Methylomonas sp. 11b: one gene and its partner. The main gene of each other region encodes a partner of the protein of the gene in region 2 in a complex. Links are inferred from orthologs where the notes say so. Each region holds a gene or a part of one and is shown on either strand. Other genes may lie near its edges. The genes, in order: groL and metK.

The links.
Region 1: the proteins of metK (region 2) and groL are in contact, whole or in part, in a cryo-EM structure (PDB 8P4O), measured with the Escherichia coli proteins. The link is inferred for Methylomonas sp. 11b from one-to-one orthologs.

What each region holds. Positions count from the first base shown.
Region 1 is NZ_KI911557.1:2,510,394-2,526,210, reverse strand. What follows is about bases 1-2,854. They hold groL (chaperonin GroEL), read left to right. Parts: upstream 1-534; coding sequence 535-2,175; downstream 2,176-2,854. Other genes in these bases: METH11B_RS0112115 (response regulator), read left to right, coding at 2,353-2,854; groES (co-chaperone GroES), read left to right, coding at 191-478. In the rest of the region: more of METH11B_RS0112115, read left to right, coding at 2,855-3,099; zwf (glucose-6-phosphate dehydrogenase), read left to right, coding at 3,227-4,717; METH11B_RS0112105 (RNA polymerase sigma factor), read left to right, coding at 5,113-5,622; METH11B_RS0112100 (FecR family protein), read left to right, coding at 5,687-6,661; METH11B_RS0112095 (TonB-dependent siderophore receptor), read left to right, coding at 6,766-9,213; METH11B_RS0112090 (PepSY-associated TM helix domain-containing protein), read left to right, coding at 9,659-10,918; METH11B_RS0112085 (RNA polymerase sigma factor), read left to right, coding at 10,984-11,589; METH11B_RS26710 (FecR family protein), read left to right, coding at 11,680-12,669; METH11B_RS0112075 (TonB-dependent siderophore receptor), read left to right, coding at 12,861-15,350; METH11B_RS0112070 (PepSY-associated TM helix domain-containing protein), read left to right, coding at 15,560-15,817.
Region 2 is NZ_KI911557.1:3,614,608-3,628,799, reverse strand. What follows is about bases 11,407-14,192. They hold metK (methionine adenosyltransferase), read right to left. Parts: upstream 13,487-14,192; coding sequence 12,326-13,486; downstream 11,407-12,325. Other genes in these bases: rpoD (RNA polymerase sigma factor RpoD), read right to left, coding at 13,665-14,192; ahcY (adenosylhomocysteinase), read right to left, coding at 11,407-12,306. Outside these bases: METH11B_RS0117450 (F0F1 ATP synthase subunit delta), read right to left, coding at 1-105; METH11B_RS0117445 (acyltransferase family protein), read left to right, coding at 376-2,484; METH11B_RS0117440 (F0F1 ATP synthase subunit C), read right to left, coding at 2,518-2,784; METH11B_RS0117435 (F0F1 ATP synthase subunit A), read right to left, coding at 2,787-3,476; METH11B_RS0117430 (lytic transglycosylase domain-containing protein), read right to left, coding at 3,652-4,731; METH11B_RS0117425 (AtpZ/AtpI family protein), read right to left, coding at 4,868-5,143; METH11B_RS0117420 (F0F1 ATP synthase subunit epsilon), read right to left, coding at 5,146-5,556; atpD (F0F1 ATP synthase subunit beta), read right to left, coding at 5,553-6,923; METH11B_RS30185 (TraR/DksA C4-type zinc finger protein), read left to right, coding at 7,066-7,452; METH11B_RS0117410 (hypothetical protein), read right to left, coding at 7,562-7,867; METH11B_RS0117405 (CPBP family intramembrane glutamic endopeptidase), read right to left, coding at 7,969-8,880; METH11B_RS0117400 (16S rRNA (uracil(1498)-N(3))-methyltransferase), read right to left, coding at 8,862-9,590; METH11B_RS0117395 (adenosylmethionine--8-amino-7-oxononanoate transaminase), read right to left, coding at 9,590-10,960; more of ahcY, read right to left, coding at 11,014-11,406. UniProt on the Escherichia coli protein: Catalyzes the formation of S-adenosylmethionine (AdoMet) from methionine and ATP.

The DNA of each region.
Region 1 (15,817 bases), 1.1 Mb from region 2 along the record:
AGTGAGGCGCAGATGATGCCAAAGAGCTTGACAGAGTGCAAAAGCCGGATATTATTAGCACTCGTTGCTAGAGAGTGCTAATAAACTTGAGGCCGCTTAAAAGCTCGCTTCTTCCGTAAGGGGTAGCTTTTTTTTAAATAGCTTTATTAAGTTTTTAACCTTTAACTTTATCTACATTAAGGAGACATTGATGAAAATTCGTCCGTTACATGACCGTATCGTCGTAAAACGCGTTGAAGAAGAAACCAAAACCGCTGGTGGCATCGTGTTGCCCGGTTCAGCTGCAGAAAAACCAAGCGAAGGTGAAGTTTTAGCAGTCGGTTCAGGTAAACCGTTAGATAACGGCCAAGTACGTGCCCTGGAAGTTAAAGTTGGCGACAGAGTGTTGTTCGGCAAATATTCCGGCACCGAAGTTAAAGTCGATGGCGAGCAATACATCGTCATGCGCGAAGAAGACATCATGGGTGTTTTGGGTTAATCCCAATTCGTTCGACACACTCTTTTTCAATTTAACCAATATCTCAGGAATAAGAAATGGCAGCAAAAGACGTAAAATTTGGTGGCGACGCTCGTGCATTGATGGTGCAAGGCGTTAACGTTCTGGCTAACGCAGTAAAAGTTACTTTGGGTCCTAAAGGCCGTAACGCTGTGTTGGATAAAAGCTTTGGCGCGCCAACCATCACCAAAGACGGTGTATCGGTTGCGAAAGAAATCGAATTGAAAGACAAATTCGAAAACATGGGCGCGCAAATGGTTAAAGAAGTTGCTTCTAAAACTTCTGATGTAGCCGGCGACGGTACTACAACTGCGACCGTTTTGGCTCAAGCCATTGTTAACGAAGGTTTGAAATCAGTCGCAGCGGGTATGAACCCAATGGACTTGAAACGCGGTATTGACTTAGCTGTTACTGCAGCGGTTGCAGCGATTCAAAACGCCTCAACCCCTTGCACAGACAACAAAGCTATCGCCCAAGTAGGTACCATCTCTGCAAACTCTGACGAGTCTGTCGGTAGAATCATCGCCGAAGCGATGGAAAAAGTCGGTAAAGAAGGTGTTATCACTGTTGAAGAAGGCACCGGTCTGGAAAATGACCTGGATGTAGTGGAAGGTATGCAGTTCGACCGTGGCTACCTGTCTCCTTACTTCATCAATAAACAAGAAAGCATGAGCGTAGAACTGGACGACCCGTTTGTCCTGTTGTACGACAAAAAAATCTCCAACATCCGCGAATTGTTACCGATTCTGGAAGGCGTAGCTAAATCAGGCCGTTCCTTGTTGATCATTTCTGAAGATGTCGAAGGCGAAGCCTTGGCAACTCTGGTTGTTAACAACATGCGCGGCATCGTTAAAGTCGCCGCTGTTAAAGCCCCAGGCTTCGGCGATCGTCGTAAAGCCATGTTGGAAGACATCGCGGTTCTGACCGGCGGTGTGGTGATTTCTGAAGAAGTGGGTCTGTCTTTGGAAAAAGCCGACATCAGCCAATTGGGCACTGCAAAACGCGTCCAAATCAACAAAGAAAACACCACCATCATCGACGGTGCTGGTAACGAAGATCAAATCAAAGGTCGTGTTGCGCAAATCCGCGCGCAAGCCGATGAAGCCACTTCCGATTACGACCGTGAAAAACTGCAAGAGCGTTTGGCCAAACTGGCTGGCGGCGTAGCGGTTATCAAAGTCGGTGCTGCGACCGAAGTGGAAATGAAAGAGAAGAAAGCTCGCGTTGAAGACGCGCTGCATTCAACTCGCGCTGCGGTTGAAGAAGGTGTGGTTGCCGGTGGCGGTACCGCGCTGATCCGTGCATTATCTGCGCTGGAAGGCTTGAAAGGCATCAACCACGATCAAGATGTGGGTGTCAGCATTCTGCGCCGGGCGATGGAAGAACCTTTGCGCCAAATCGTCAGCAATGCTGGTGACGAAGCCTCTGTGGTCTTAAATGAAGTCAAAAAAGGCACCGGTAACTTCGGTTACAACGCGGCAACCGGCGAATACGGCGACATGATCGCAATGGGTATTTTGGACCCTGCGAAAGTCACCCGTTCTGCCTTGCAAAATGCAGCTTCGGTTGCCGGTTTGATGATCACTACCGAAGTAATGATCGCCGATGCGCCAGCCGACAACAAAGCCCCTGCAATGCCTGATATGGGCGGCATGGGCGGTATGGGCGGCATGATGTAATCGCCGTTCGGCCTCGGCCAGAAAACCCCGGTTGCCGCGAGGTGCCGGGGTTTTTTATTGCCTAGCGCTTTTGGTGTGGAACGTTTTACGATGTATTGCCATGCAATAGATTGATTTTTGCTGCGAAACATTCGATAACGGTATCAGGAAATTATTCTCAGCTCGAAGCTATTAACCATGACCAACGATTTTTCGATTCTGATTGCCGACGACAATGAAATCAATCTATGGCTATTGCGCGAGCAGTTGGAATACTGGACGACGAATATCACGTCGGCAAAAGACGGGCGGGAGGCCTGGCAATTATTGCAAAAACGCCGCTACGACTTCATCTTCCTGGATGTAAATATGCCGTTTTTGAGTGGTTTCGATGTCGCCGTAAATTTGCGCGGCACCGAAAACTACAATCGGCAAACGCCGGCAGTCGCCGTCACGGCTCACGCGCAAAATCAGCAGCAGGAACGGGCGATTGCAGCCGGGTTTAACGAATGTCTGGTCAAACCGGTCCGCCTTTACCAGTTGGAGCAATTGCTGGTGCGTTGGCGGCAACATGAGCCAGTGAATGCCGAGTATTATGCCGGGCAACTTTTGCGTAAAGCCCAGGATAATAAGCAGTTGAGCCAAGTCCTGATGGTCAAATTATTTGAGCAGTTGCCGGGATTAATACTTGAGATCGAGAAGGCCGTGGACAATGGCTTGCTGCAACAGGCTTGGGAGTTGAACCATAAACTGCATGGCACCTTTTGTTTTTACGATTTTGCCGACTGCCTGGCGGTCGTCGAGAACTTGCAAAAAGCATTGGCACAAGCCGACGCAGAGTTGGTGCGCCAGCGCTTTAGTACGATGAAAATTAAGCTGGTTCGGCTTTTGGATAATCAGGATCAAGTTCTGAAATATCTGGGTGACGATGGCTGCATACTATGACCAAGGTGAATCTGGCGTGGTTTTAACTTGGCCACTTTTAGCGACTGCCGCGCTTTCCAGTTCGACGCGCCCGCACAAATGATGCAAACTGCACCCTATATTGCAAAGTAAAGACAAGGTAGCTTTTATGAATACAGACCCCTGCACTTACGTCATTTTCGGTGCTACCGGCAATTTGGCGCGGCTGAAGCTGATGCCCGGCTTCTATCATCTGGAGCTGGAAAAAAAACTGCCGGAAGGTACGCGTATCCTGGCGGTGGGCCGCCGTCCCTGGGATAGAGCGACTTGGCTGGCGGAAGTGAAGACCTTACTGCTAGAACAGGCAAATACGCCTTTGGACGAGGCCGTATTCAACCGTTTTGCCGAAAGGCTGGATTATCATCGCGGCGATCTTGATCAGCCGGAATGCTATAAAACCCTGGCGGAAACGCTAAACGCTCAGCCGCGATTTTCCCGCAATATGGCCTTCTATCTCGCCATCGGTCCCAGCGATTTCGGCAACGTCATCGAGTCCTTGAGCCAGGTGGAACTGCTGAACGAAGAATATGGCTGGCGACGAGTGGTGATCGAAAAACCGTTCGGTTACGATTTGGAAAGTGCGCAGGCCTTGCAAAAACGCCTCAGCCGGTACTTGAGCGAAGACCAGATTTACCGCATCGACCATTATCTGGGTAAAGGTATGGTGCAGAACGTATTGGTGTTTCGTTTCGCCAATGTCATGTTGGAACCCTTATGGAATCGAAATTACATCGATCATGTGCAGATCACTCACTCCGAAGAGCTGGGTATAGGTAGCCGCGGCGAATATTACGACAGCGCCGGAGCGATGCGCGACATGTTGCAAAGCCATCTGTTGCAACTGTTGACGCTGGTGGCGATGGAGCCGCCGGTGTCTATGGACGCTGAATCGCTGCGCGACGAAAAAGTCAAAGTGCTGAAGTCCATTCGGCCGATCCCGAAATCGGCCGTGCATGCGCATGCCTTTCGCGGCCAATATGCCCGAGGCAATATCGACGGTCATAAGGTGGTTGGCTACCTGGAAGAAGCCAATATTCCCGCTGACAGCAGTACCGAAACCTATGCGGCGATGAAATTGTTGATCGACAACTGGCGCTGGCGCGGCGTGCCGTTTTATTTACGTACCGGCAAACGCATGGCCAAGGGCCAGTCTTCGATTGCGATTTGTTTTCGGCATCCGCCCTTTCAATTTTTCCGCGATACCCATGTGCAGTGTATGACGCCAAACTGGATATTGTTGGGAATTCAGCCGGAAGAATGCATCCGCATCGAAATGACTGTCAAGGAAGCCGGATTGGAAATGCGGACCCGCACCACCAGTCTGGACGCGAGTTTTCGCAATCCTGACGAACGCCGTGTCGATGCTTACGAAGACTTGTTGTTGGACGTCATGAAAGGCGACCGCTCGCTATTTTTGCGTTTTGACGAAGTGGAATACGCTTGGCGTATCGTTGACCCAATTTTGCAAAATTGGGTGACCGAGCGGGATTATATCGCCACCTATCCGGCCGGCTCCTGGGGGCCGGAAGAAAGCCGCCGCTTGTTCGAGAAGGAAGACCAGTATTGGCGCAGTTCCTTGATGCCGGAGTGTCAGCCGTAACAAAGGCTCCTGCGGTTTCTGTTAGCCATTCTTACCACGATGCGGTAGCGCCCGGTTTCTTCCGTCTTGCGGATTATTAACTCGACCCTTAACTGCCGTTCGCCCTGTCGAAGGGCAAACCAGCCTGAGCTTCGACACGCTCAACTCGTACGGAATATCAGTGATATACAGGGTCGGGTTGATAAGTGTTTCGAGCCAACGAAAAACAAAACTGCGTGAAATGCCGTGGGGGTGTGGCATTTCACACGGTTTTATGAAGTCCACCAAGCCTCAGATTTTTTCCGAACCAGCACAAAGCCCTTATTCTCAGGCCTTTAAGTCTCTGAATCCAGTCATGGCGTGAACTTTGCTGCGCCAAATGCCACGATTAACTCCAGCATGGCCTGGCTTCGCGCATGGCATTTTCAGACCACGATATTTACCGAATTTTTTTAAGTACCCGCCCGCAAATCCAGCGTTTTTTGCGACAGCGCATTCGTTGCGACGACACTGCGGCCGACCTGATTCAAGACATTTTTTTGAGATTGACGCTGTTGAAGCCACCTCCCGCCAGTGAGATCGAAGTCCAGGCCTGGCTGTTTAAAGTGGCATCCAATCTATCTCTCGATCATCTGCGCACGCAAAAACGCCGTTATGAACTGCTTGATCAATATCTGGGCGACGAAACCGACATCGACGCTTCGGCAGCGCCGGAGCGGACGGCGGAAGCGCAAGATCAATTGCGGCACATTCAGCTGGCACTGGCCGATTTGCCTGATCAATGCGCCGAGATTTTATACTTAAGCCGTATCGAGGGCTTAAGCCATATTGAAATTGCCAAGCAACTGAAAATTTCGACCAGTTGGGTGGAAAAACAGCTGGCAAAAGCGTTGCTGCATTGCCGGCAGGCTGTTGATAGCCAATGAGCTTAGTGTGGATTTAAGCGCCGTGGATCGTTATAGTAAATATCCCGCTCCAAACAACGCCGTAATGAACGAAACTTCTTCAACTCGCCGAGAAGCCTTGCAGCAACAAGCCGTTGCCTGGCACGTGCGCCTAAAGTCCGGTGCTGCCGATGACACGGTATTGGCTGAGTTCGAAAACTGGCGGTCGCAAACCCCCGAACACGAGCAAGCCTATCGTGATGTCGAGACCCTTTGGCAACACCTGCCGCGGTCGCTGCTCGCTGACCGGCAACGCCGCCGCGCGCTGGCGATAAGGCAGCGGCGAGGGCGTAGGCTAAAGCGCGGATTCGGCTTGGCTGTGGCCGCTTCGCTGCTGCTGAGCGTGATGAGTGGTTTTTATCCGGATTACTTGCAACATCCGCTGGCAGACTACCGTACCCGCATCGGCGAGCAGACCTCAATTACGCTGGCCGACGGCAGTATCGCGCACCTGAATACCGATACCGCCATCGATGTGTCAATCAATGCCAATGAGCGACGCATTGAATTGCTGCGCGGCGAGGCCGAATTTGACGTGGCGCATGACGAGCACAAGCCGTTTCGGGTCGTATCCGGTTCTACGTCCACAGAAGCGTTGGGCACCCGCTTTATCATCCGTTACGACGGCCAAGCCGGCGCGGTTACGCTATTGCAAGGCAAAGTCCGTAGTAGCAGGCCGTCCGCGCACGGTGCGCAAGCCGATAGCGCCACACTGCAACCCGGCCAACAACTAAGCTTCAATACCGAGATGTTGGGCGTGCCGCAAGCAGTCGAATTAAGCAACGCCGACGCCTGGCGCCGTGGCCGCTTGTTGATGAATTTCGTACCGTTAAAACAGGTTATCGCCGAAATCAACCGCTACCGGCGCAGCCAAATCCGTTTATTGGACGACAGTCTGGCGGAACGCGAAGTGAATATCGCCGTGGACATCAAGCAAATCGATGTCTGGCTACAGGCTTTGCAGCAAACTTTGCCAATCAAGGCCGTTGAAGCGGGGCCGTTCGTGTTTTTGCAGTCTTGATGGCCGGCTTTGCTGCCTGCGACAATTTGCCACACATCCTTTAGTACGGCTCAGCCAGCCGCCAATCGTTCTCAGCTAAAACCCACTCAAACTGAGGACACATCATGAGAAAAACCGGAAACCCAAGCCGGACGCGAAAAGCCCAAACTAAAGGCTCATCCGCCATCGGCGCATTGCCGCTTTGTCTGGGCTTGATAACCGCTGCGACGCTGCCGACGGCTCAGGCCGAAAGCCTCAGCGCCACTAGCGAAAGCCGCACCTACAACATCGCCGCGCAGCCTTTGTACTCCGCACTCAGCACACTGGCTGAACAGTCCGGCGTGCAGTTTGTTTACAACTCGGAGTTGGTGAAGGGTATCGATTCGCAAGGCGTCAGCGGCAATTATTCATTGGAAGGTGCTTTGAAACGTTTGTTACAAGGCTCGCAAGTTTCCTATCAATTCAGTAACGGTAATACCGTGACACTGCATAAATCGGCTGCGCTAGAGCCGCAGTCGAATGCCGCCACTTTGCCCAGTGTCACGGTGACCGGCTCGGAGATTTACGCGGATACCGACCCTTACAACCCCAGCTACACCCGAAGGGTGACCGCGACGGCCACCAAAACCGATACCCCGCTGATGGAAACACCGGTCAATATTCAGCTGATCCCCAAGGCGGTGCTGGACGACCAGCAAACTATACAGATGACCGAGGCCTTAAAGAATGTGGCCGGTGCCACGTTTAGCAATGGATCAGGCGCATTGTCCGACGATATTTTTATACGTGGATTTCGTAGCCGTACTTATTTCCGTAACGGCTTGCGGAGCGGCGACGCTAATAGCTCGGTAGGGAATCGACAAATGGCCAACGTGGAGCAGCTGGAAGTGCTCAAAGGCCCGGCCGCCGTTATGTACGGTCGAATGGAGCCGGGCGGCATGGTCAACGTCGTGACCAAACGCCCGCTAAATACGCCCTATTACGCATTACAACAGCAGTTCGGCTCCTTTGATCTGTATCGAACCACCTTGGATGCCACCGGACCGTTGACCCAGGATGATACCTTGCTGTACCGATTTAACGGCTCGTTCGAGAACAGCGGTTCTTTTCGCGAATTTGTCGATAAAGAACGGACTTTTATCGCACCGATGATTACCTGGAATATCAGTCCGCGGACCCAAGTCAGTCTGGAAATGGAATACCGCCACGACAACCTGATTTATGACAACAACACTTGGCCGTTTGTCGACGGCCAGTTTATCGGTATGGACAGATCGCGCAATTTGATGGAGCCGGCACGAGTGAATGTCGAGGAAAAGCTGATCGGGCTGGATTGGTCGCATCAATTCAACGACGATTGGAATATCAAGCAGCGCTTTGTAGCCAATCTACAGGACAGGGCGGAGAACTGGGTAATGGGGGCGTCGGATACCTTGACGCCGGACAATCTGTTAGCGCGCCAGCAATACGAGGTAAGAACTCAGGACAATACCTATTACACGACGCTGGACGTCACCGGCCATTTCAAAACCGGCCCGTTGGCCCATACCGTGCTTATGGGCGGAGATTACTATCGTACCGACATTGTCAGCAATCCTTATATCGCCACGTTGGCACCGATCAACGTCCACAATCCCGTACACACCGTCGAACCGATAACAGCCTATACGCCAGCCGGCTGGGCCAGCAACAACAGCGCGGATTTTGTCGGCCTGTATGCCCAGGATCAGATCAAATTGCCTTACGGTTTTCATGTGATGGGCGGCTTTCGTTACCAATACGTCAAGCAATGGGACAATTTGAACCACACCGAACAGCCGGCCGACGACGATGTCACGCCTAGAGTCGGCGTACTATGGCAAGCTCAAGATTGGTTGAGTCTGTACGGTAACTACATCGAAAACTTCGGCGTTTCCAACCAGTGGGCTACTACACTCACAGGCAAGCCGCTGCCGCCGGAAAGCGCGCAGCAATGGGAAGTAGGCAGCAAATTCGAATTTTTCGGCGGCAAACTCAGCGCAACGCTGGCGTACTACGACATCACCAAACAAAATGTCGTCACTCGCGACCCCTCTGACTTTACCGGCAATTTTTCAATAGCCGCCGGCGAAGTACGCAGTAAAGGGCCGGAAGTTGACATCCGCGGCGAGTTGCTGCCGGGCTGGAATCTGATCGCTACCTATGCCAATTTCGATACCCGCGTCAGCAAGGATAATAACGGCCTGGAAGGCAATCGGCTTTTTGCAGTACCTAGAAATGTCGGCAGTTTATGGTCGACCTACGATTTCCGGCAAGGCGATTTACGCGGATTAAAAGTCGGCGGCGGCATCAGTATGCGCGACGGCGCCACCGACGGCTCCCGTAATGGCTATCAAACCGCCGGCTATGCGACAGTCGATCTGTTGGCCGCATATTCTTGGAAAGTCGAAAAATCCAAAATCACCGTCCAGCTAAACGTCAACAATCTGCTCGACAAAACCTACTTTCCGGATGCCTACTGGAGCGGCGCCAGCAGTACGCGCACCATCGGCACGCCGCGCTCTTTGCTGGGGTCGGTCAAGGTGGAGTTTTAAGCTTCAATGCCTTTTTTCTGTCGGGTTCAATAAGGATTGCCGCCCAGAGAATGGACCACGTCAAAGTCTGACTTGTTCATGTTGGGGCTGAGGTACAGCGCGCATGAGACCGTTGGGGCGAGGTAACGAACCCCTACCTAAGCTCTATGAATCCACCGATCCTTTCCAAAATGCGCCGCCGCGCGTCGGCATTTACCCTGGTGCGCCTTTGACGGCGATGGGAACGGTGCGCTTGGAGTTCTAGCTGGCTCGGGTTAGGCAGATGTCAGAGTCAAGCAGGTCGGGGCTTGCAACCTCGACCTAAATGTTTCAAATCCACTTGGCCTGCGCACCGCCAAGTATCAATCAAACGACAATTGGCATGGGGATTTTCTGTGCTGAGACGTCCTATATAACAACCTGCCTTTGCCTTAGCACGACTATCGCTTAACTTCGACTAAAAACCATGAACATCAATGCCAATTATCTAAGGGCGACACCTCTACACCATTCGTCAAGCCCGCACTTGACCCGTTTGAAAGCCCGGCGCCAACGCTGGTTAACCGTCCATCTTTGGTTGGGATTGACACTGGGTCTGCTGCTGTCTATCTACGGTATCACCGGCAGTATTTTGGTGTTTCATGCGGAAATCGAAGAATGGCTGCACCATGAAATGCTGGTGGTGCAGGCACCGGTGGATGCGGAGTATCGACCCTTGGCAGAAATTTTCGCGGCCGGCAAGCAGGCGGTGCCGCCAAACGCCAAATATAACTTCGCCACCTATCCGCGGAACGAATTCGCGGCCTTCAAACTGCGGTACGCAGTTGCCGACGCTGACGGTTCGCTGGAAAATTGGGAAGTTGCCGTTGACCCGTATACGACTAATGTGACGGGTAAGCAACTCAAGAGGCGTTCCCGCGACTGGCTGCCCAGCACTTTTATAGGCTTGATGTTTGAATTGCATTTCGCATTGTTGATTCCGGGAGACATCAGTGAGCCGATAGTCGGCGTGTCCGCCGCGTTATTGATTATCTCGACCTTGACCGGCCTGATCGTCTGGTGGCCGCTGACCGGCAAATGGTGGCAGGCGCTGACTTTTAAGTCTGGTGCCGGCAAGGTGCGCTTTAATTACGATCTGCACAAAACTAGCGGCATTTACACGCTGCTGGTGCTGATACCGGTGTTGTTTTCCGGGATTTATATGGTGCTGCCGCATAACGTGGTGCCGGTTTTGGAGTTGTTCTCGCCGGTGACATATCGCTATTGGTATCAGTCCAAACCGCCCTATCCCGACGCACCGGCGATAGGCATGGACCAGGCGGTGGCGATTGCCTTTAAACAGTATCCGCAAGGCCGGCCACACTGGATTTACGGCGCCACCGAGCCTACCAAAACCTACACGGTCTGCCAGGACGGCGTCGATGTGCCGGGCAGTATTTTGCAACGCCGTTGCACGGTGATCGACCGCTACACCGGCAAGATTCTGGATCTGGACGACCCCAGCCTGCCGACCGCCACAGCCGGCGAAATTTTCACCCACTGGCAATGGCCTTTGCATTCCGGCCAAGCCTTCGGCATGACCGGGCGGATTTTGGTGTTTATCACCGGATTGGCTTGCCCGGTGTTGTTTGTCACCGGTGTGATCCGCTGGTTGCAAAAGCGGCGAGCAAACAGCCTACCTGCGAAGATTAATCGCGACCGAAGCGAGTCAAATAACACAGTTTAAAAGATCGAGGTGCTAACCGTCGCGGAGCTTAGAGCAAAAATTCTTCAGCATTCCAGGCGTCACCTATGCGGAGGGCCCATCAGTTCAAGTCGGGCGCGGATATTGCTATTCAAAAAGCCACACCTTGGCCGCCCTGCGTTACTTGTCCTATGCTTGAATTGACCGCCACCGACATTGCCGACCTGATGCATAAGCATCGCCGCGAATTATTGGGCTTTCTGTCGCAACGCATCAGCTGCGCGGAAACCGCGCAGGATATTTTTCAGGAGACGTTTATCCGCTATGCCGGCTACGGCGGCAAAGACCGCGTCGAAAACCCCCGCGCCTTTATTTTCCGCATCGCCGCCAATCTGGCCACCGATTATCTGCGCAGCCACAATCGCCATTCAGGAAGAGACGTCGAAGACTCCACCGATGACGAGGCGGAGGGCGGCGAGCAATCTGTCTTATCCGTCGAACGGACCGTCATGTCGCAACAACAGCTGGAGCATTTGATCGCCGCGCTGGACGAGTTATCGCCCAAATGCCGGGAAGTATTTATTCTGCTGAAGCTCAAGCATTGTAGTTATGCGGAAGTGGAGCAAAGGCTGGGCATCTCGCAGACCATGATTTTCAAATATTTGACCCAGGCCCTGCGCCATTGCCGGCAGAGGATAGGCGACCTGGATTGAACGGGATGCCTTTATCGGCAAACACACCTATGTTTATCCGGCCGGCGTTTTATAATCCGATTCCCGAACCGACCGCGGCGCAGCCTTCTTATGAACCAACCCATCCCGCCTTTCCCCGACGCCGACGCGAATGCGCAAGCCGAATACTGGCGAGCTTTGCGCGAATCGCCGTTCTTCGACAGCGAGCAGGATCAACGCTGGCGAGCTTGGTTGGCGGCCAGTCGGGAAAATCAGGAAGCCTGGCGCCAGACACAGCAGTTTTTTGACTGTATAGAGGGCTTAAACCCGGCGCAAATCAACCAAATCGAACGGGAAGTAAGGGCCTCGAACGGAACGCAACACAAAACGCCTGCCCGAACACTGCCCAAGCGCAGCCTCCGGATGTTGCCGATTGCCGCCTGCCTGATGCTGGCCTTTTGTTTGGGTTGGGCATTCAGCGCCGGTTTCTTTGCCGATTTCCGTACCGGCACCAGCGAACAGCGTCGAATTCAACTCAGCGACGGCTCTTCGGTAATCCTGAATACTGCTTCGTCGTTGTCGGTGGAATTTTCCGAAAGACAACGCCTTATCCGCCTGCACGGCGGCGAGGCTTATTTCAAGGTGGCCGCCGATGCGGCCAGGCCGTTCGAGGTGGTGACGAGTGGTGGCCGGGTCAGGGCCTTGGGTACGGCTTTTGATGTTAAACAATGGCAGGGCGACCTGGCGGTGACGGTCTACGAACACAGCGTGCGCGTCGCGTTCGCCGATGGCGAGACAGTGGAAAGTCTGGCGGCAGGCCAGCGCGTTGCATCGGCTGGCGGTAAAGCCGGACTGCCGGAAAGCGTCAATCTAAAGCAGGCCGGTGCCTGGCAAGAACGGCGCCTGGTGTTCAAGGAAAAGCCGCTGCGACAAGTGGTGGATGACCTGAACCGCTACCGTCCCGGAAAAATAATCATCGCCGATCCGGCTCTGGCCGAGCATTTGGTCACCGGCATATTCGACGCCGACGACCCGGAAGCGGCGTTGAATGTCATCGAAAAAACCTTGGCTGTCAGCGAAACCCGCTTGACCGACGCCTTGGTGATCTTGCGCCGCCAATAAGTTTTCGCCGCGTTGTTTTCCTGGTCAATGGTCGCGAAACCGCGCCGTTTGGCCTTCGGCTAAATAAATTTTCTCATCCGGGTTATAAAACCCACTTGCTCGGTCGTCTTTGCTTACGAACCCACACGGATACCGCGAAGGAGCGCCTTCTTCGCCAGCCGTTATCAGCGTATTTAAAGCCAGGAGGCCGGATGAGTCAGCGTTATTCCTTTGTTAACCCTCTCTGTTTCACCCTTTTTGCCGCAACTCTAAGTGCCAGCCCCTGGTGCGTGGCGGAGAGTGAAATCAATTTTGCCATCCCGGCCGCGCCGTTGGCCGACGCCCTGCTGCAATTTTCCGAGATAAGCGGCGTCAAGGTGTTCTTCAGCTCGCAATTGACCGAAAGGCTGCGCGCCAATGCCGTGCAAGGCCGTTATACGCCGCAACAGGCATTACATAAGCTATTGGACGGCTCCGGTCTGGCCGCAAAATCAGCGGGTGACGGTACGGTAACCTTGGAAAATTCGACAAAGTCGGTAGAGCCGCAATCGGCTAATTCTACGACTTTGCCGACGGTGACGGTAACAGGCAGATCCGGCTATGCCGACAGCGATCCTTATAATCCGGACTACAACCGCACCAGCGCCAGCGCCGCCACCAAAACCGATACGCCGATCATGGAAACCCCGGTATCGATTCAGGTAGTGCCCAGGGCAGTGATGAACGATCAAAAAACCACCACCATTAAAGACGCGCTGGAAAACGTCAGCAGCATACGTCCGCAATCGTCCTTGGGTTTAAGCAACGCCTATATTGTCCGTGGCTTTAGGAACGGCCGGGTTTATCGCAACGGCTTGATATCCAGCGGCTTGAATATCGGGGAAGGCGCTCAATACGAAACAGCTAACCTTGAGAGCGTCGAGGTACTGAAAGGCCCCGCGGCGGTTTTGTTTGGCCGTATCGAGCCCGGCGGCTTAATCAACTTGGTCACCAAAAAACCTCGCGACGAGGCCTATTACTCGGTGGAGCAGCGTTTCGGCGCTTATGATTTTTATAGAACCGAATGGGATGCCACCGGCCCTATTTCGGGAGATAAGTCGTTGAGCTATCGTTTTTCCGGTGCTTATCAAAATAACAAATCGTTTCGGGATTTTAATTTCAATGACCGGGTTCTGGTAAACCCCTCTTTGACCTGGCGACCCAGCGATGCGACCGAACTATCCTTGGATTTGGAAGCCTTGCACGAGGACACCCAGGTTGACAGAGGCTTATTTGCTATCGGCAATCGCCCGGCGCCTATTCCCGTCAGCCGCTCTTTCATCGACCCCGACGATCCTGTCGACACGAACTCCAAGGTGAACCTCGGCTTCAATCTAACGCACGCCTTCAATGAAAACTGGACCTTGCGTAATCGGTTCCTGGCTTCGTTTGTTTACGATAAAAACACCTCCGTCAAACCCGCTAACGGCTTTACAGTCGAACAGTTTTTCGATCCGAATACGGGTAATCGCCGCTATGCGCGGAATATATTTTCTCAAACATCGGACAGCGAAACCTATACGACCAATCTGGATTTAACCGGAAAATTCGACTTAATGGGCGTCAGCCATCAAACCTTGATTGGCGTCGATTATTTGCGCGCAGTCGGCAGCTATGAATTCTATGGCAACTATCAGGACCCCGTGCCGGGTTTGGAGATAGATATTTATAATCCCCAATACGGTATCGATCAGGCCTATTACGCCAATGCGCTGGCAACGCCCTCCGACGGCGGGACTAACCATTACCTGTTCCGGGATGACTGGTACGGTGCGTATTTTCAGGACCACATTACCCTATGGGATAAAGTGCATATCCTCGGCGGCGGCCGTTACGATTGGGCCAGAACCGGTGTGGGAATGGGCGATTCGGCCAGTACTGCCGACGCCGCTCTGCCTTCGCGCCGGGATGAAGGCTTTAGTCCACGGGTGGGTGTTCTTTATCAACCCTGGACCTGGGCCAGCATCTACGGCAATTGGACCACTTCTTTCGGCGCCAATAATGGCATAACAGCCACCGGCGCGACGATTAATCCGGAAATCGGCGAACAATTCGAAGCCGGGGTTAAAACCGAGTTTTTCGATCAGCGCTTGTCCACAACCTTGGCGTATTACCATTTGACCAAAGAAAACTTGATGACCCGCGATTTCAACAGCCCGGACCCGTTCGCTAGTGCGGCTATCGGTAAAGCTCGCAGCCAAGGTATCGAGCTGGATATAGCCGGACGGCTTACCGACGAGTTCAGTATCATCGGCAACTATGCCTTTACCGATGCCCGTATCACCAAAGACTTTTCCGGTCTGCAGGGCCATCGTCTGAATAACGTGCCGGAGCATTCCGGCAGTCTTTGGCTCAAATACGATATTCATCACTACGAACCGTTGAACGGTTTGAGCTTTGGCTTGGGCATGTTTGCCGCCGGGCAACGGCAAGGCGATAACGACAACACGTTTGCGTTACCCGGCTACGCCCGCTTGGATGCCTTTGCCAGCTATACCTATCAACTGGGTAAGTCCCGGTTGATTACGCAATTCAATATCCGCAATCTGCTGGATAAAACCTACTACGAGTCTACCGATCCCTTCCAAAACGCCCCGCCGCGCGTTGGTATTTACCCTGGCGCGCCACTCACGGCCATGGGGTCTGTGCGCTTGGAGTTTTAGTTCGTTCCGGCAGGCAAATTCGACATCTGAACAGGTCGGGTTTACACGCTCGACCTATATGTTGCTAATTCACTTGACCCGCTCGCGACATCCGAGCGGACAAATATTGATCAAATGACAATTGGCGTGGGGGATTTTCTTTGCTGGGACGTCCTATTGATGACCACCCGCCTTTGCAAGCACGACCAAATTTGTTTTCGACTAAAACCATGGACATCAAAGCCAATAACCTAACGGTGATAACTCTTCGCCATACGTCAAGCCAGCGCCTGACTATTTTGAAAACCCGGCGCCAACGCTGGTTGACTGTCCATCTCTGGCTAGGGTTGACGCTGGGCCTGTTGCTGTCGATCTACGGCATCACCGGCAGTATCTTGGTATTTCACGCGGAAATAGACGAATGGCTCAATAGCGAACTGTTGACCGTGGTTCCTTCTGAACAAACCGCCAGTTACCAACCGTTAGCG
Region 2 (14,192 bases):
ATCGAGCATTGCCAGCACCGGGCGATACAGGAAGCGTTGCAGTATCCACACCAGGACCAGGAAATTGAGGATTTCCAGGATAAAGGTTGTCCAGTCGAATTGCATCATGGATGGGTAACCCGTTTTGTTGGATATGAACTTGCGGCGTTGTTCCGAAAAAACCGCCGATTTTTTGTTTCTCCGCTATCTTAAACCCCGCAATGGCTTTGATGTCTGAAAATTTAGCCCGCGTAGCTTGCCATTTAGGCACGTCTTGAGGCTCGAATACTTACGGCTTAGAATACCGCCCGACTTTCCGGATTCGAGCCTGCCCGACCACCTAAGCCAGGGCAAATAAGACGGGAAGCCCGAACCAACTCAGCATTTCGTTACCCTATGACCTCTTTGCAAGAACATCTGTCACACCCCAAGTATCGGCCCGATATTGACGGCTTGAGAGCCATTGCCGTTCTCTCGGTTATCGCCTTTCACGCCTTTCCCAAGAGCTTGCAAGGTGGATTTATAGGTGTAGACATCTTCTTTGTGATTTCAGGTTATCTCATCTCCACCATCATTTTTCAGAACCTGGAAAAGGGTACATTCAGCTTCACCGAATTTTATGCCCGCCGGGTTAAGCGAATCTTCCCGGCACTGATTCTGGTCTTAGTTGCGTGTTATGTCTTCGGCTGGTTCGCGCTGTTTGCCGACGAGTACAAGCAGTTGAGCAAGCATATTGCCGCCGGCGCGGGATTCGTTTCCAACATTGTGCTATGGAGCGAGGCCGGCTATTTCGACAACTCCGGTGAGACTAAACCGCTGCTGCATTTGTGGAGTTTGGGCATTGAGGAACAGTTTTACATCGTCTGGCCCTTGTTGCTTTGGTTTGCCTGGGAGCGGAATTTCAATCTGCTGACCATTACGGTTCTGATTGCCATCGTCTCTTTCGGCCTGAATATCACAGGCGTCATCGCCCATCCTGTCGCGACGTTTTATTCTCCACAAACCCGGTTTTGGGAGCTGTTATGCGGTAGTTTGCTGGCTTGGATGACGCTCTACAAGAAGGACTCGTTCTCTTCTATCAAACTGAAGCTTGACGGTTGGTTGGCTTGCGCGGTTTATCGACACTCTCACGCCGCCGACGGCAAGACGCTGGCCAACGCGCTGTCTATTCTGGGCATACTGCTGTTAGCCTTCGGCTTTTTCATCATCAATAAAGATTTCAATTTCCCTGGCCGTTGGGCGGTGATACCGATGTTGGCTGCGGTCATGATCATATCGGCCGGACCCAATGCCTGGGTTAATCGCATCGTCTTATCCCACCCGCTAGCGGTATGGTTCGGCTTGATCAGTTTTCCATTGTATTTGTGGCACTGGCCTCTCCTATCTTTTGCGCAAATCATCGAGACCGAAGTGCCCAGTATGAATATCCGCGCCATTGCGGTGTTGCTGGCCGTGGTATTGGCTTGGCTGACCTACAGACTGGTGGAAAAACCGATACGTTTGGGTAGTCACAGCAGAGCCAAGACGGCGGTACTGCTGCTGTTGATGCTCGGTATCGGCTATGTCGGCTACGCTTCATATTCTCGGGATGGCCTGGAGTTTCGTAAAGCCGATGCGCAGACAAAAACCAAGATGTATGCCGACGTGAACGGCACAGTACTCTACAACACGCCGGAAGACTGGGTCGATGAGCGCTGTAAGGGGGTATTGGGAGGGGCCAGTTACAATTATTTGATGTGTCGCTTTACCACGGCTACGCCAAAAACGCTGGTGGTCGGCGATAGTCATGCTGCGCAATTTGTCTACGATTCGATTACCAAAGGCTCGAACGATCTGGCATTGGTAGCCGTCAATGGCTGCCTGCCGTTTATCGATCTGGTGAGCATTAATCCCACGGAAGAATTTGCAGAAAAATCGACCAGATGCCGGGTAGTCGTTCCTATCGTGCTGAAGCTGCTGAAGGAATTCCCATCAATTCAGCGCGTGGTGTTTGCGACCAGAGGCGCAATGTATATCGAAGGTTCTGGATTCGGCAATACCGAAACAAAAAACGTCTATCGGATTATTAAAAGCCCGGATGATGTATTGGCGGAAAATTACAATCAATTTGTTTCCGGCTATGTCGCAACCATCAATGAGATTTTAAAGCTGGGCAAATCGGTGGTTTTTATTGAAGACGTACCGGAGATTGGGGTAAGTGCCAAAAACTGTGTGGACGAGCGCCCGCTGCGCATTACCGAAAGAGCCCTGCCCGAGTGCGATGTCTCCAGAAAGTCTTTTGAAGAGCGGAATATAAACTACAGAAGAGCTGTCGATGCTATCGATGCCTCCACGCATAAGCGGATTAAGATTTTTCCCGCCTACGAATATTTATGCGATGAATCGACTTGCGGCGGCATGCACGATGACATGTCTTATTTTTACGACGACGACCATCTTTCCATGCGCGGCAGTAAGTTTATTTTCGACAAATTCGCTGAATGGCTGAGCAAAGAGTCCAAGTAACCGAATGGACCGCTCTATGTAATCTGACGTGGGTTATTTTAAAAAATATTCCAATAACGGGTTTCTAAACAACACGATCAGGGCCACCACCAAACAATAAATCGCCAACGACTCTATCATCGCCAAGCCGATAAACAGGGTACGGGTGATAGTTTTTTCGGCTTCCGGCTGACGAGCCAGGGCTTCCAAAGCGGCAGCGATGGCCTTACCCATTGCCAGAGCCGGCAACATCGTCCCAAGGGCGATCACCAGACCGGCCACGCCGGTGGAAATCATGCTGAATAAATGGATGTCGTTCATGGCTATTCCTCGGGAATTGCGGATGTATCGGATTCGCTAGGTTCCAACGCACCGGCGATGTAGATGAGCGCCAGCATACCAAAGATATAGGCCTGGACCACGGCTTCGATCACGTGCAGCATTAATAAAGGCACCGGCACCAGGAAGCCGGCGATCAACAGCACCAATAAGGCCGCCATTTCCAGACTCATGATGTTGCCGAATAGGCGGATGGCCAAAGCCAGGGTGCGGGTAAACTCGCTGATGATGTGGAACGGTAACAGGATGATGCTGGGCTCAGCGTAATGGCGAAAATGCTGCCGCCAGCCGCGATCTCGAATCCCGAACCAGTGCGTGGAACCGAACACCAGCACCGCCAGCGCGGCGGTGGCGGACAAATCGCGGGTGGGCGCATGTAGTTCCGGAATTAAACCCACCAGATTGGCGACCAATACAAACAGCCATAAGCTTGCCACGAACGGCAACACCCGCCGCACTGAAGCCGCCGGTAAGACTTCGGCAATCGCGCCTTCTATCGCCACGACCACCGCTTCGAGCAAATTTCGCAATGAAGATGGCTGACGGCTGAAGCGCAGCAACAGGGTTAACATCACAAAGCCCAGCATCACACCCCAAGTAGTGATTACTGTGTTACTGATCGCCAGTGGGCCGAGTTGAAAAACAGTGTTGGCGACAGATTCTGAGTTGTTCATATCCGCACCTCGATAAACATAAGGGCATAGCCGAAAGCCAGCCTAGATACCCAACATTTTGATTTTCTTGGGTTTCGCTCTGCTCTGCCCAAGCTACATTTGACTCTTACGATAGCTCTCTTGGCGAGGGCGCTATGCGCTCCGCCCGGAAAACGGCCGGAGCACTAAGGTTAACTTATTCGACAGCCAGATATTGGCCGGGGGCCAACGGACTTTCGTAGCGGACGCCTTCACGGAAAAACTGTTCGGGGTTGGAAGCAATTTCGCGGGCGGCCAGGAATTGCGCATAGTAGTTGCGGGAAGCAAAACCGAAGGCGGGACCGTCATAAGAGTCTACGATACGCACGAAATCGCTGCCGACTTGGTTTTGTGCACGCTTCATCCCGCCGATGCCGTGGTTGTATGAAGTCACAGCCGCCGGCCAATCACCAAGCTTACCGTAAGCGTAACTCAGGTAACGGGCCGCGCCGTTGGCGGAGACGAAAGGATCGTAACGTTGATCGACACGATCACCGCCGGGCATGAAGGTTTTGGCGGCGGCTTTGGTAAATTGCCACATGCCGACCGCTCCGGCGGAAGATTTGGCGGACGGTTGAAACGAGGATTCTACGTGCGGCAGATAAGCCAAGTCTTCCGGCAAACCGGCATCGCGGAAGGTCTTTCTAAACTGCAAATCATAGCGGCCGCTGATCTCCAATCCGCGTTTGAAACGCTCACGCGTGCCGCGCTGCGAACGCAGTCTGTCGCTAAGGCCAGGCAATACGCTGTTAAGTGATCTGCCGTTACTTTCCAGTTTGGCGATCAATTGCCTGTCGTTGGCGTTCAACGCCGCACCGTAACGCACTTTACTTTCCAATTCGGCCAGTTGCGCTTTCCAGTATTCGCGCCGCTGGCTGATCATGTCTTTTTGCTCTGATGTCAGGCCTTCCCCGACATAGCCCGGCAAGGTCATCACTTCGTAGACGACATCCAGATAACGATCATCGTGAAAAGCCACTTCGGAACGTTGCCAGACCGCATAGGTTTTTCGCCAGAAATCCACGGCCGGCTCTAACGCTGCGGGTTTTGGGAAAGTCCCCGTATAAAACGCTGGTTTATATGGGGTCGGTTGCGGTTGATAAGCCGGTCGTTGTTGAGCGATATTCGGCCTAACCGAAACCATTTTATCTCGCTTTACCGGCGAACTGCTGGTGCAAGCATTGAGTAACAACAAGGCTAATAAGGGAAGAGTTAAACGCAGCAAGGGTGGTTTCATTTTGGTCTGGGTATTGGATGCAACATTGATCGATGTAAAGTTTGCTACGCCGAAGAGTCGTAAAATATTCCTCGTGTATTTTCAATAAATAATAGCGCTCATTTCGAATTTTCGTGAAGAATAAATCCGAAAAAAATTAGCTTTTTTCCTGCAAAAATCGAAAAACGTTATAGGCACCAACCACAATACCCAACACAATCAAACTGACCGTCCAGCGTACCGAATAACCAGCAGCCAAAGTATCCAGCCAGCGCCCCAGATAAGCGCCGGCGACGATAGGTACTACAAACAGCAAACCCAGCGTACCGCCGTAAAACAACATGCCTACCCAAGTCGCTGGACGTCGCGTTTTTTCTTCCAGGCGCCGCAGATCGCGGCGGGTGTGTTCGATTAGTTTGTTGCGAAAACTCATGTCTATATTCCTGCTGATCCGCGACTACTCAGTTCGGCTAGGCGTCGCACCAAAGAACGTTCGATTTCCGACAGCGTAGCCCGCGCGGTGTGTACTTCGGAATCAGCCTGGGCCATTTCCGCCGCAAGTCGTTCGCAGATGGCATCGCGGTCTTCGCCGAGAAAATAGCGTACCGTAGTAACGGTAAGTTGATTGTCGGCAAAGCGCAGCACACCGCTGGGCAAGGCCAAATAATGCCAGACACCGGCTTGATCGCTGAAACGGGCTAGCCCGTATCTCAGCAAGGCCACGCAGTGAATATGTCCGGCCAAAATCCCGAAACTGCCGTCGGCATCGGCGCCGATAAACTGGGTGACGGTATCGAAATGCTCAGCGCCACGACTATCCAACAAAGTTAACGCAAAACCGTTCATGCCGACATTGCGCCTTTCATATAGCAATCGGCTTCGCTGAGCTGGTCATATTTGCCGTCCATAAATGCTTCGCAATCGGCGATGGTTTGCGCTAGCGGCACCCTTACGCCCGGCATGCCGGTATGGTCGGCAACGGTGGTAAACGGTTGAGTCAGGTAGCGTTGCAAGCGGCGCGCTCGTTCGACGATACGGCGGTCTTCCTGCGAGAGCTCTTCGATACCGAGCATGGCGATAATATCTTCCAACTCCCGATAGCGCGACAAATGCTCGCGCACAGCTCGGGCCACCTGATAGTGCCGGTCGCCCAGGATATGGTGATCCATGATTCGGCTACCGGAACGCAAAGGGTCTATGGCTGGATAAATGCCTTTTGCGGCCTGTTGCCGGGACAGGATCACCACGCTATCCAGATGCCCAAGGATGGTAGCGACCGCCGGGTCCGACATGTCATCGGCCGGCACATACACAGCCTGCACCGAGGTAATGGAGCCGGATTTGGTGGAGACGATACGTTCTTCCAGCGACGCGACCTCGGTCAGCAAGGTCGGTTGATAACCGACCGTGGCCGGCATCCGCCCCAGCAAACCGGAAATTTCGCTGCCGGCCTGGACGAAGCGAAAAATATTGTCCATCAGAAACAGTACTTCGGTATCCAGCGTATCGCGCAAATACTCGGCATACGCCAAAGCGGTGTAACCCACATGAAAGCGCACGCCGGGTGATTCGTCCATTTGCCCGTAGACCAGCAGTGCTTTGGGTAATACGCCGGCATCGGCCATTTCATGCCAGAGTTCGTGGCCTTCACGCATGCGTTCGCCGACACCGGCGTAAACCGATACGCCTTGCATCGCCACGCTGACCGCGTGCATGAACTCCATCATCAGCACGGTCTTGCCGACGCCGGCGCCGCCAAACAAGCCGGTTTTGCCGCCACGCACGAACGGACAAAGCAGGTCAATGACCTTGATGCCGGTTTCCAGAATTTGCGAGGCCGGCAGAGTGTCGGACAACAGAGGCGGCGCAGAGAGGATATTGCGGAAAACACCATTTGGTAATGGCTGACCACCGTCAAGCGGATCGCCGAACACATTCAGCATGCGCCCCAAACAACTGGGATCGACCGGCACATTCAGAGCATCGCCACGGTCGAACACCGGCATGCCGCGAAATAGCCCCGAGACCGAATGCAAGGCAATCGCCCTAATCAGCGTAGGCTCCAGATGCTGAAACACAACCAGCACATAGCGACCCGCACCGTTCACCACATCAAGCGCCTGACCGATTGGCGGCAGATATTCGCAACGCACATCGACCACCGGCCCCTGCGCGGCCTCAATGCGCCCCACCTGATTCATCTCAACTGTCATAGCAGCTTGCTCCGACGCATAATCCCCCTAAAGCACTTGGAGTAGCATATTTTTTAGATTCTTGCGCCCAACAACGAAAAAAGCTTGCTACGGAATCCTCACTGCTTGGATAATCGCATTAGATATTTCGCATATTTGCACTATGTCGCAATCACCGATTAGCGCCGGTCTCCCGGTGTTAGTTCAGGAACTTTGGACTTTATCACATTGCCCTAACCGCGGAGTGTTGAAAAATGCCGGCGTTCCAACAGAAGGCAACAAATATTCCGTTTATCCTCAGCAGCGATTTTCACGAGAAAGAGGGGGAAACATGAAACCAAAGGCAACGCAGTTAAGCTTTTGCTCAAGGTGCGGGGATGAAATTCCGCCAGACGAATTGCAATTTTTGCCAAATACTTCGCTATGTGCTTTTTGCTACAACACGCAGCTGGAATGCAGGGATATCCATAACTCAAGCACTAAAATATCCCAACCCGTCTTAACCTTAGTCCCGCAAAACCCAAAGGTTCAAGACAGCAACGCGGCCTAACCGCATCAATCCGGTAGCAAAAGCACTTAAACGCTGGCAGCCACCGGACTGAAAAACTCTATCATCGCTAAACTTTACAAAAAGCATCCGGCTACTGCATTCGGGTTGCCTACTGTTTTATGTTTTTATAACCTTCCTCACTTTCACGCATGATTTTTTGGCCTTCCTCAACCAGATTGCGGCCTTCGTCGATCTTTATCTGACCCTCACGTTGCATCACTTGTCCGCGTTCGACCATTTGCTTACCTTCCTGCCAACGGCTACCCAACTGCGCAATGCCCTGACTATCCCGCAACATTTGTTCACCGGACAGAATTTTGTCCGCCTGCTTTGTTGGGGCGACAGGCTCGCTTGCACAACCGGCGACCAGTAAAGTGAAGAGAAGAACGGAAGTATTCGGTCTGACTCTGCGCATAAATATGTCCTCTTATGATGCACTGGAAATGATGGGTAGAAATATTGCAAAACACCATGGTATCTGGCAATCATTTTTTCAAGTTGGTATCCCGTTTTGGTCTAATCGCCGCGTCCAACTTTAGCTTGCCGCTGGGACCAAAACCCATAAACGATTAACGCCGATACCAACCAGCTACTGACCAAAGGGCCTACCACGCCGTCGTAATAGGTGTTGACCAGAAATAGCGAATCTGCGTGCAAATTGACGTTGAACAAATCTCTGCTCACCTTAATTTGCCACACCCAAGCAGCATGACAACCGATACATAGGCCCAGACTTTGCCGCACCCGGCTTCTAAGGATTGCTAAAAACACCCCAACGACAAATAAAGCCAGCAAGGCGCTGAGTATCAGCGGATTCAACCAGTTGGCAAAGGCTTCGGCGATTAATTTTAAACCGCTGCCCGGCGTTAAATCGGCGTAAACCGGTTGCGACTGACTTTTTAAAAAATGTAGCGCCGCGTAATAGATTGAGCTGACGGTCACGGCAGCCATAATTGACATTTTCCTGCCTAAAGCACCCAACAGCAGGCCGCGAAATAACATTTCTTCGCCGAGCGCAATCAGCATCGCAAAAAACAAACCCAATCCGATTTTTTCCGCGATTTTGCCCGCTGTCCAATGCCGGGTATCATCCCAGACATGAACATCCAGCCAATACAGCGTCAACAATACCGGCAGCAAGGTCAATAAACCCAATGCCAGACCTTGAGCCATTTGTTTGAAAAACACCGCTTTGGGCGCGAATCCCAAATCCGCCCAAGTGAATTGCAGATAGTTCTTTAGCGGAAAAATACTCAGCAGCAAAAGAACCAACGTAATTTTGCTGATGACTTTTGCCAACGGCAAAACGTCGCCGGCAATCCACAGCAAACCGGATCCCAACATGCTGGCAATAATCGCCGCAATGACCAATATGACCAACGGCGCCAACGCATAGACAAACCAGCGGATCAACGAAAATCTCCCCATAAGGTTTGCACAGCGGTCAATGCCGATAACACCGCGGTCTCGGTACGCAATATCCGGGCACCCATTCGAACCGGCACGAATCCTGCTGCCTTGGCAATTTGTCGTTCTTGCTCGCTAAAGCCGCCTTCGGGTCCGGAGAGCAAGGTAACACGGGAGTTTTCCGGTTTCAGGTCCGCAAGGGATTGCTCGGCATAGGGATCGAGAAACACGCTTAATCCTTGCTGCCCGCTCACCCAATCGCCTAAATTCACAATCTCGCCAATTGACGGACAGTAAGTTCTTCCAGATTGTTCGGCCGCGTGCTGGACAATATGCTGCCAATGTAGGAGGCGTTGCTGTTTTTTATCGTCGTTGAATTTGATCACGCAACGCTCGGTTACCAAGGGTGTCAATTGCGTCACACCTAGTTCAACGGCTTTTTGTACCGCCCAGTCCATCCGATCACCGCGAGAAATGCCCAAACCCAGATTGATCGCCAGAGGGGATTCGACATTACGCTCAACGAACTGCTCGATTTCGACGCGAACAGTCTTACGGCTGACTTCGCTGAAACGGCACAGGTATTCGCCGCCTTCCCCGTTGAACAACACGATGCTCTGGTCCTGCTTTAAACGCAGAACACTGCGCACATAATGGGCCGCGTCTTCATCCAGTTCAATGCGCCCGCCAACATTTAGCGATGCAACAACATATAAACGAGAAACCCGCATCAGTCCTGCACCGCCAGTTGAATGCCCTGCCAGGCCACTTCTGTCATTAGCTGTATCTCCTGCTCGTTAATCACATAAGGCGGCATGAAATAAATCACATTTCCTAGCGGCCGCAGTAACACGCCACGACTCAAAGCATAGCGATAAACTTTTAAACCGCGCCGCTGTTGCCAGGGATAGGCTTCCCGGGTTTGCTTATTTTTAACCAATTCTATGGCGACGATCATGCCGGTTTGCCGCACTTCCGCGACGTTGGGATGTTCCTTAAACCGAGCTACCGCTTTGGTCATAAGCCCCGCCAAATGACGATTGCTTGCAATCACATGTTGCTGTTCAAATATCCCCAACGTCGCCAATGCCGCCCGACATCCCAATGCATTGCCGGTATAGCTATGCGAGTGTAAAAACGCGGTTAGATTTTGATAGTCGTCGTAAAAGGCTTGATAGACCTGATTGCTGGTCAATACCGCGGACAAGGGTAAATAGCCGCCGGTCAGGCCTTTGGATAGGCAGATAAAATCCGGGCTGATGGCCGCTTGCTCGCAAGCAAACAAGGTACCGGTACGGCCAAAGCCCACGGCAATCTCGTCGGCAATTAAATGTACCTGGTATTTATCGCACGCTTCACGCAGTAATTTTAGGTACACCGGATGATACATGCGCATACTGCCGGCGCATTGCACTAACGGTTCGACAATCACCGCGCAAACGTCGTCAGCATGTTGCGCCAAAGCTTGCTCTATGGCGGCGAAACGACGAATGGAGTAGGCCTCCCAGCTTTCGCCCTCTTCTCGATAGTAACAATCCGGGCCAGCTACCGTGATCACATCCATCAACAACGGCGCGTAGGTTTCCTTGTATAACGCCACGTTGCCAACTGCCAAAGCCCCCAGAGTTTCGCCGTGATAGCTGTTTTCCAATGTGATGAATTTGATTTTTTGAGTTCGTCCGAGATTACGCCAATAATGAAAACTCATCTTTAACGCAATTTCGACCGCTGACGAACCGTTATCCGCGTAAAAACATTTATCCAAACCGGGCGGCGTGAGTTCCACCAGCTTTTCCGCCAGTGTTAGCGCGGCTTCATGGGTAAATCCGCCGAGGATTACATGCTCGAGCGTTTCAAGCTGCTCTCGTAGCGCTTGATTGATAATGGGATTGGCGTGACCGAATAGATTGACCCACCAGGAACTGATCGCATCCAGATAACGGTTACCTTCGAAATCCTCTAGCCAGACGCCTTGTCCGGATTTGATCGGGATCAACGGCAACCCATCCGGAGCAGAAGCCCGCGGATCGTGGTCCTTCATCTGACTACAGGGGTGCCAGAGCACCGCGAGATCTCGCTGAACGATAGTTTGATTATTCATAGCTTGCATAAAAAAGGGGCTTGCGCCCCTTTTTTGTTGGATTGACCTAATCCTTAGTAACGATAATGATCCGGTTTGTACGGACCTTCGACCGGCACATTAATATATGCCGCCTGTTCTTTGGTCAATTCGGTTAGTTTTACACCGATTTGCGCCAAGTGCGAACGCGCGACTTTTTCGTCTAGTTTTTTCGGCAACACATAGACTTTGTTTTCGTAGCTGGCGGCATTGCTCCAAAGCTCCATTTGCGCCAATACTTGGTTGCAAAACGAGTTGGACATTACGAAGCTAGGATGACCCGTGGCGCAGCCCAAATTCACCAGACGACCTTCAGCCAACACGATGATGCGCTTGCCGTCAGGGAAGATGACATGATCGACCTGCGGCTTGATGTTTTCCCAGGTGTAGTGGCGTAAGGACGCAATATCGATTTCCGAATCGAAATGGCCGATATTGCAGACGATAGCCTGATCACGCATCGCTTTCATGTGATCGTGAGTAATGACCCCGACGTTGCCCGTAGCCGTAACAAAGATGTTGGCAATAGGCGCCGCTTCGTCCATTGTTACTACACGATAACCTTCCATTGCTGCCTGCAATGCGCAGATCGGATCAATTTCGGTAATCAAAACAGTGGCGCCCAAACCGCGCAGCGATTGCGCGCAACCTTTACCTACATCGCCATAGCCGCAGACCACGGCAATTTTACCGGCCACCATGACGTCAGTAGCACGCTTGATACCGTCGACCAAAGACTCGCGGCAACCGTACAGGTTGTCGAATTTGGATTTAGTGACCGAATCGTTGACGTTAAAGGCTGGTACTTTAAGCGTACCTTTCGCCACCATTTCAGTCAGACGCAACACGCCGGTGGTGGTTTCTTCCGACAAGCCTTTCACATCCGCCATCAATTCGGGGAAGTTATTGTGCATCATGGTTGTCAGGTCACCACCGTCGTCCAAGATCATATTCGGACGCCAGCCGTTAGGGCCGATAATGGTTTGTTCGATACACCATTCAGCTTCGGCCTCGGTTTCGCCTTTCCAGGCAAAAACCGGAATACCGGCAGCGGCTATCGCGGCGGCGGCATGATCCTGCGTAGAAAATATATTGCAAGACGACCAACGTACTTCTGCACCCAATGCTGTCAGCGTTTCTATCAATACCGCAGTTTGGATAGTCATATGCAGACAACCGGCGATACGCGCGCCTTTTAACGGCTGTTGGGCGCCGAACTCGGCACGCAAAGCCATCAAACCGGGCATTTCGGTTTCGGCGATATTAATTTCTTTACGACCCCATTCCGCCAGGGCTAAATCGGCAACTTTGTAATCGGCTTGGCTCATAATATTTTCCTGATCCTGGTTAAATACCGGCCGCATCTTTCAATGCTTCGGCTTTGTCGGTTTTTTCCCAGCTGAAGCTGGCTTCGTTGCGACCAAAATGGCCGTAAGACGCGGTTGGGCGATAAATGGGTTTTAACAAATCCAATTGCGCAATCAAACCTTTTGGTCGCAAGTCAAAATGCTCCCGCACGATTTGCACCAAACGTTCTTCCTCGATTTTACCGGTACCAAAGGTTTCAATACTGATGGAAGTCGGTTCCGCAACACCAATGGCATAAGACACCTGGATTTCGCAACGCTCTGCCAAGCCGGCAGCAACGATATTTTTTGCTACATAGCGCCCCATGTAAGCCGCTGATCTATCCACTTTTGACGGATCTTTACCAGAGAACGCACCACCACCATGGCGCGCCATACCGCCGTAAGTATCGACAATAATTTTACGACCGGTCAAACCGCAATCGCCTACAGGCCCGCCAATGATGAATTGCCCGGTAGGATTGATGAAATACTTGGTGTCTTTGTGCAGCCACTCTTTCGGCAAAGTCGGCAGGATGATTTCATCCATCACCGCTTCTTCAAGCTGTTTGCCACCGATCTCCGGGGAATGCTGGGTAGACAAAACAACTGCATCAATGGCGACCGGTTTGTTGTTTTCGTAACGGAAAGTCACCTGACTTTTTGCGTCCGGACGTAGCCATGTCAGGGTTTTATTCTTACGCACCAAGGCTTGTCTCTCAACCAAGCGATGCGCGTAGGTGATGGGGGCCGGCATTAATACATCGGTTTCGTTGCTGGCATAACCAAACATTAAACCTTGGTCGCCGGCGCCTTGTTCGTGGTCTTCGGATTCATCGACACCCATCGCAATATCCGCCGATTGTTTACCAATGGCATTCAATACCGCGCAGCTATTACCGTCAAAACCGATTTCGCCGTTGTCGTAACCGATATCGCAAACTACTTTTCTTACCAATTCTTCGGTATCCACCCAAGCATTCGTGGTAATTTCGCCGGCCAAAACCACCATGCCGGTCTTGACCAATGTTTCGCAGGCTACCCTGGAACGCGGGTCTTGAGCCAGCAAGGCGTCAACAACAGCATCGGAAATTTGGTCAGCAACTTTGTCCGGATGACCTTCCGAAACAGACTCTGAGGTAAAAAGGTAGTTTTTATTCACGGTTACACCCTCGCCAAAATTAAAACTTGCGCGTATAAAAAAAGGCCGCGCAAACGGCCTGTTATCTGTGGTGGGCCCTGTAGGACTTGAACCTACGACCTGCCGATTATGAGTCGGAAGCTCTAACCAACTGAGCTAAGGGCCCTTAATTATCTAGCCTACGAATAATAGAAACGCCTTACTCGCCGTCAAGAAAACATCTCAACTGCTCTGATCTGGAAGGATGTCTTAATTTCCGCAGCGCTTTCGCTTCGATCTGACGAATCCGCTCACGGGTCACGTCAAACTGTTTACCAACCTCTTCCAACGTATGGTCGGTGTTCATGTTGATACCGAAACGCATCCGAAGCACCTTGGCCTCTCTAGCTGTCAAGCCCGCCAATACATTTTGAGTAGACTCGCGAAGGCCGGCGATTGTAGCAGACTCTACCGGCGAAAGCATCTTGGAATCTTCAATAAAATCACCCAAATGCGAATCTTCGTCGTCACCAATCGGTGTCTCCATTGAAATCGGCTCTTTGGCGATCTTCAACACTTTGCGAATTTTGTCCTCGGGCATTTCCATACGCTCAGCCAATTCTTCAGGCGTGGCTTCCCGACCCAATTCTTGCAAAATCTGTCTGGAGACGCGATTCAGCTTGTTAATGGTCTCGATCATGTGCACCGGAATACGAATAGTTCTGGCCTGATCAGCAATGGAACGGGT